2 regions of the Pseudomonas sp. Marseille-Q8238 genome follow, and region 2 is predicted to be linked to the other one. Evidence: riboswitches for the same ligand, from Rfam matches in the RefSeq annotation. Region 2 holds a riboswitch; the other holds the start of a gene.
The links. Region 2 has a riboswitch for cobalamin ahead of cobW (cobalamin biosynthesis protein CobW). Riboswitches for the same ligand answer to the same signal wherever they lie in the genome.
Positions count from the first base shown of each region.

Region 1 (3,363 bases), 120 kb from region 2:
GAAGTCCTTGCTCAGCCACAGGTTGGCGGTTCGGCGCGGCACGTTGGACGGACGATTGCCATCGCGGCTATAGGCGACGCCGGCGACGGTCTCGTTGAAGTCGTCGAACTCGGCGCGCACGAAGGCGGCGTTGGCCGACAGACGCCAGTCATGAGCCAGGTTCAGCTCGAGGGAGGCCTCCAGGCCATCGGAAGACTGCTGGCCAACCTGCTGGCTGATGGTGGGGTTGATCGGGTCGCGGCTGATGAGCTTTTTCTTGACGATATGGTAAGCCGCCAGGGTCCACTCGCCGCGGCCGTCGAGGAACTGCTGCTTGAGGCCGATCTCGGTCTGTTTGGCTTCGGTCAGGTCCCATTGCTGGTCGGCAACGCCCAGTGTCAGCAGGTTGCTCACGCCATCGGTACTGGTGGCGTACTGGCCATAGAGGGACAAATCATCCGTAGCGGAGAACACCAGGCCGAGACGCCAGTTGCCACCGCTCAGGCTGCGGTCGCTGCGGGTGTTCTTGAGCAGGTCGTCGCGGTCCAGGTGCACCTGGTCCTTGCGAATGCCACTGACCAGCGAAAGACGCTCGAACAGTTGTGTCTGGTTTTCCGCGAACAGCGAGAACTGCTTGATCTGGCTGTGCTCGCCCGGTGCGTAAGGGGCGTTGCTCAGGTAACCGCCACCACCGGATTGCGAGAGCGGAACGCTGCTGCTGGACGTGTTGCTGAAGTCGTGGTTACGCACGAAACGGATCGAGTTGTAATCGACGCCAACCGCCGTCTTGCTGTCCAGGCCGAACAGGTGGTGGTTCAGCGTGAACGTCTGGCGATCGCCGATCTGCTCCTGCTCGTGCTTGATGCGGTAGTAGCCCTTGCGCTCCACCCTGTCACCCGGCAGCCAGCTGTAGGTCTCGGCGTTACGCCAGTAGCGATTGGTCTTGAGGAAGTACAGCTGGTTGCTGGCGCTCAGGGCGTCAGTGATCTGCCAGTCGGTGGTCAGCCGCGTCCATTGGTCGTTGTAGTGGTTATCGGCATTGGCGATGTTGTAGTTCTTCTTGCGCAGGCTCTCACGGTAGTGACCGTTGACCAGGGGCGTGCCGAAGTAGGACGGGGGCTCGATATCGCCATAGTCATGGGCGAGGGTGAAGCTGAGGTCGTCATTGGCGTCCCAGCGCAGGGCGCCGCTGATGGCCAGGCTCTTCGAGTCGCCACGGTCGACCGAGCCATTGCTGGCTTGCTGGTTGAGGGTGAAACGATAGCTCCAGGCATCGTCTAGCGAGCCGCCGCTGTCGAACGCGGTCTGGCGGCGGTCATAGGAGCCGTAGCCAACGCGCAGGTGGTTGCGGATCTCGCCGCTGAACGGTTTTTTCGACACGGTATTGATGACCGCACCGGTGGCGCCTTCGCCATACAGCACGGAGGCCGGGCCGCGCAGCACGTCGATGCGTTCCACCGACCAGGTGTCGACCGGGAAGGTCACGGTGCCGGCGCCGATGTACAGGCGGGTGCCGTCATACAGCTGCATGACCGAGGTGTGCCCGGTGAAGCCGCGTGCCGCCAGTGCGGTCCCGCCATTGCCGACCGCCCCCATGTAGGAAATACCGGGGGAGCGTGTCACGGCTTGCTGGATGGTGGCGTTGTTGCGGTTGCGTACGTCGTCGCCGGAGATGCTGGTGACGCTGGCCGGGGTCTTCAGGGCGCTCAGGCCCAAGCGCGAGCCGGCAGGCAGCGGGGTGTGCAGGTCAGGGCGTTCGGCCTGCTGGTCGGCGGTGTCGGTGATCGCCGTCGAGGGCAGGGCCAATACCTTGTCGGCGGGCTCCTGGGTAGCCGCGATGCTAGGCAGGGAAAGCGCAACCAAAGGAGTCAGACCAGCACGCAGGGAGTTGCGCGCCAGGAACTGGAACAGGGAATTACGGGACATGTCGTTCCACTTAATGCAGGAATGAATGAATCCCGGAGGGAACAACGCATAGGGAACCGCAGGCGCAGAAAGCCCACGGAAACCGGCCTGCGCCCGCCCACCGCGGGTTTGCCAAACAACGTCTCAGGCCGGTCTCCGGGCTTGCGAGGGTCATGAGGCATTCACCTTCCCATGCCGAAGCACAGTGGTCTGTCGAATGCATCGCTCGCTTACCGTTGCGGGGGCAGCACCGGACTTGTCATGGAGATGACGCACCGGTTTCCCGTTTCACCCCATGCACGGCGGCAGGGGGCACCTGAAAACAGCCGGGCATCTGATCATCGAACGTCAATCGAGTCAACGCGAGGAGCCGCTTTGCAGGATGTTTTTTGCGTACACGGATTTCAGCCTTGCGATTGGCTGCAAGAGGAAAGGCTCAGGCGTCCTTGGCCGTTTCGAGTTGGCGGCGATACTGGTTGGGCGTGCAGCCGCGCCAGCGTACGAAGGCCCTGATCAGGCCGCTGGACGTGCTGAAACCGACGCGGCTGGCGACCGTCTTGAGCAGCAGGGCGGGGTCGTTCAGCAAGGTCAGTGTCAGCTCTTCGCGGGTCTGGTCGAGCAGGCGGGCGAAGTTCAGCCCCTGCCGTTCGAGGGAGTCGTGCAGGGTTTTGACGGGCAGTTGCAGGGACTCGGCCAACTGCTCGAGGCTTACCGGGCCACCCAGCATATCGGCCAGACGTGCGCGCAGGGCACTCAGGGGCAGCGGCATGCCGCACTCGGCGAGGTAGGCCAGGATCGGTTGTTCGACCTGGGCGAGCAGGCGTGGATTGGCGCCGGGAGAGGGCATGTCCCAGGCTTCGGCCTTGAATACCAACGCCGAGCTTTCCTGGCCAAAGGTGACGGGTACCTTCATGCTCGACCAGTAGCTGCGGCTCTCGGGGTCGGGGCTGATGAAGTCCAGGCGCCGCAGGAATTGATCGGCAGGCACTCCCGTCTGTTTTTCGAACAGGCGCAGGTGCATCGCCATGAAGTAATCACGCGCGGCCATGGCCGGAAGCGGCCCGCTGATCTGGGTGAACTCCAGGCGCCAGTCGCCGTGTTCGTCCTGATAGAGCTCGCTGCGCGGTACGTTGCTGAGCAGGATCAGGTAATGCATGTAGCGCTTCACCGATTCGCCCAGCGTGGCACTGCTGCTGAGTGCGATATCGATGCCGTGCAGGTCGGAAGGGCACTGGTGGCGGGAGGCCTTCAGGCCGAACGCCGGGTCGCCGGTCAGCGCCACGCAGTAATCCCACAGGGGCTTGAGCCGGATCATCGGCAGGCGCAGTTCATTGTCTTCCTGAACCTGCGGTGCAATGTCTACATGGCGCAGCACGGGGATGGGGTCGATGCCGTAGTCCAGGCGCAAAGTAGTGGTAATGGCACGCACGACCGTCGCCAGCGTGGTGCTGGTCACGGCATCGGAGAGATTGAAGGACG
Region 1 covers NZ_CBCOPI010000001.1:1,658,959-1,662,321, forward strand. Annotated here, with positions in the region: gene ACWPW0_RS07710 (TonB-dependent receptor) at 1-1,905, opposite strand, end outside; cobalamin riboswitch at 2,015-2,219, opposite strand; gene ACWPW0_RS07715 (AraC family transcriptional regulator ligand-binding domain-containing protein) at 2,321-3,363, opposite strand, start outside.
Region 1: it holds a riboswitch for cobalamin, as region 2 does, so the genes downstream of both, ACWPW0_RS07710 (TonB-dependent receptor) here and cobW (cobalamin biosynthesis protein CobW) in region 2, are expected to answer to the same signal.

Region 2 (3,363 bases):
GGCTCTCGTGGACGTCCGGCTGCGGCGCGCCAATCACATGCGGAATGACCAGAATCACCACGCCGAGAATGCGCAGCACCCAGTTGCTGCCGAACGCCAGCAGCGCCAGGCCTGCGGCGGTAGACGCCGCGGTACCGATCCACCAGTACTGACGCAGGAGCAGGTCGGCGGCGGCAGTGCCCGGCAGTTCCGGCGGCAGGCCGGCGGATGGCGCGAGAACGAAGGTGGCGAAGCCCGCCAGGCCCCAGACCAGGCCCTGCCAGGTCTTGTTCGGCGCGCGCAGGGTGAACAGGCCAGCGAGCATCAAGGCGAAGCCGACAGCCACCACCAGGTTGCTCAGGCCGGTGGACAGCAGGCGCTGCCAGCCATCTTCCGGCGACCAGGCTTCTGCATCATGGCTGTGGCCGGCAGCGGCGCCATGATCGTGCTCGGCAACAGCGGCCTCATGACTGTGTTCGGCCACGGCGGCCACCGGCTCGGCGGTTTCGAAGGTTTCCGCATGCAGGATCAGTGGAGTGACCCACAGGGCTTGCAGCAGGGTCAGGACGATGGCGGCCAGCAGGCCGGCAAAACCTGCGGTCTGAGCGATACGCTTGATCATGTCGGTATCCTCAGTGGCACGGGAACGCAGCGCTGTGACGGGTATCGTGGGCGGCGTTGTGCACGGCCTCGATATGCGAGAAGCCGGCGAAGAAGATCAGCGCGGCGCCGAGCACCACACTGGAGATCGCCAGGATCAGACGCTGCGAGAGGGAAAGCGGGAGTGATGCCGAGGTCGACAAAGTGCTGCTGGACATGATCTGAACCTTCCAGGGTTATAGGGCGATGCTAAGGAAGGAACGCAGCACGAGCAGATCCGCTGGACCTGATTCCGACGCGTTCCCGCCCACCGCGGGTTGCCAAACGGGGCTTCCAGGCCGGTCTCCGGGCTTGCGATGACTGCTATCAGCAGCAGAGATCAAACGTCCCAGCCTGTTGGCGGGCGATCCCGGACATTCGCGTACCGTTGCGGGGGCAGCACCGGACTCGAACCGGCTTCCCGTTTCACCTTGCACACGGCGGCGCAAGACACCTGGAAAAACCGCGCTAGAACACCACGAAGTACCGATTGCGTCAACTTGTTACCAAGGCCATCCGCCGCACCGCGATTGACCGCCCCACAGGCACTGCGTAGCCTTGCCGCTTTCGAGGTTCTTCGCCGCCTGCCGGTCGCGAAGCTAAGAGGGAACACGGCAAGCCGTGGCTGCCCCCGCAACTGTGAACGACTGCTGCCTTTCAATACGCCACTGCGATGACGCGGGAAGGCGAAAGGCATGCGCCAAGCGCCGGTCGTGAGCCAGGAGACCTGCCTCGCTGAACGCTTAGAGCCTGTTTACGATCTTCTGGATTAGAACCAGACAAGGCAAAAACGCCCGAGGAAGCGCAGTTTACAAGTAGTAAATGAGCATTCCGAGGGCGTTTTTAACGCCGTATGGCCGCGAGCCAGGAGATCGTAAACAGGTTCTTAGACAACCGGGCGGGGTGATCCGGTGATGTCCGCGCGCCAGCTTCGGCTGGTGCCTGTCATCGCATTGCCCGCTCGCCGCTCCTACTGATGCCAGGGCCCTCCATGAAAACGCTCGCCAAACTTCCCGTCACCATCGTCACCGGCTTTCTCGGCGCCGGTAAAACCACGCTGCTGCGCCACATGCTGGACAACGCCGAAGGCCGGCGCATCGCGGTGATCGTCAACGAATTCGGCGAGCTGGGCATCGACGGCGCCATCCTGCAGCAGTGCAGCATAGGCTGCACCGAGGAAGAAGCCATCGGCCGCGTCTACGAACTGGCCAACGGCTGCGTCTGCTGCACCGTGCAGGAAGAGTTCTTCCCGGTCATGCGCGAACTGGTGGCACGTCGCGGCGACCTCGACCACATCCTTATCGAGACTTCCGGCCTGGCCCTGCCCAAGCCGCTGGTACAGGCCTTCAACTGGCCGGAAATCCGCAATGCCTGCACCGTCGATGCAGTCATCACCGTGGTCGACAGCCCTGCCGTGGCCGCCGGCACCTTCGCCGCCTTCCCGGATCAGGTCGACGCCCTGCGCAAACAGGACCCCAACCTCGATCATGAGTCGCCGCTGCACGAGCTGTTCGCCGACCAACTGGCCAGCGCCGACCTGGTGATCCTCAACAAGACCGACCTGCTCGACGCCGACGCCCTGGCCGCCGTGCGTGCCGAAGTGGCCGAAGAACTGCCGGAGGCGGTCAAGGTCATCGAAGCCCGTAGCGGTCAGTTGCCGCTTTCCGTGCTGCTCGGCCTGAACAGCGAAACCGAGCTGCACATCGACGCGCGCAAGACCCACCACGACCTCGAAGACCATGAAGAGCACGATCACGATGAGTTCGACTCCTTCTCCGTCGACCTGCCCGAGGCCGAGGAAGCACGCCTGCTGCAAGCCCTGAAAGACGCCGTGGGCAACCATGGCATCCTGCGCATCAAAGGCTTCGCCGCCATTCCCGGCAAACCCATGCGCCTGTTGCTGCAAGGCGTTGGCCAGCGCTTCGACAAGCATTTCGACCGCGCCTGGAAAGCCGATGAAAGCCGTATCAGCCGCCTGGTGGTGATCGGCCAGGAGCTGGATCAGGCGGCCATCAGCGCCGAGCTGCACGCCGCACTGGCATGAGTTGCCAGTGACCGCCGGAATGCAGGACCACAGCACACGCGCTGCCCGTACAGGAGCCCTTCTGCTGGGGTTCGGCACGCCAGCGACGCTCTTTCCCTCTGCACGTCCGAGCACCTGACCCATGCACCTGCTGCGCACCCAGCCCGGCGTCGCCCTGCCGGCCGACAGCATCGCCGACCTCGGCCAGACGCCCGCCGAACTGGTGGTGCTGTGCACCGGCGATTCGCACCTGTCGCTGCTCGCCGAGGTCGCCCGCCACCTGCCCGAGGATTACCCCAGCCTGCGCCTGGCCAGCCCGGCACAGCTGGGCAACCACGCTTCGGTGGACTTCTACGTCGAGCAGGTGCTGCAGCACGCCAAGGTCATCCTGATTTCCGTGCACGGTGGCGTCAGTTACTGGCGCTACGGTATCGAACGCCTGGTCGAACTGGCCGGGCGCGGGGCGAAGCTGATCCTGGTGCCCGGTGACGACAGCCCGGACCCCGAGCTGACCGGCCTCGGCAATGTCGCCGCCGAAGACGCCGAGCGCCTGTGGCAATACCTGCGCCAGGGCGGCGTGGACAACGCCCGGCAGTTCTTCCACTGCATCGCCAACCGCTACCTGGATCGCAACTACACCTGGGAAGCGCCGCGCGCCCTGCCCCGCGTCGGCCTCTATCACCCGCACAAGGGCGACGCGCACCTGGATGACTGGCGCGCCG
Region 2 covers NZ_CBCOPI010000001.1:1,534,615-1,537,977, reverse strand. Annotated here, with positions in the region: gene ACWPW0_RS07070 (CbtA family protein) at 1-601, opposite strand, end outside; gene ACWPW0_RS07065 (CbtB domain-containing protein) at 612-797, opposite strand; cobalamin riboswitch at 899-1,091, opposite strand; cobalamin riboswitch at 1,172-1,367, shown strand; gene cobW (cobalamin biosynthesis protein CobW) at 1,610-2,662, shown strand; gene cobN (cobaltochelatase subunit CobN) at 2,784-3,363, shown strand, end outside.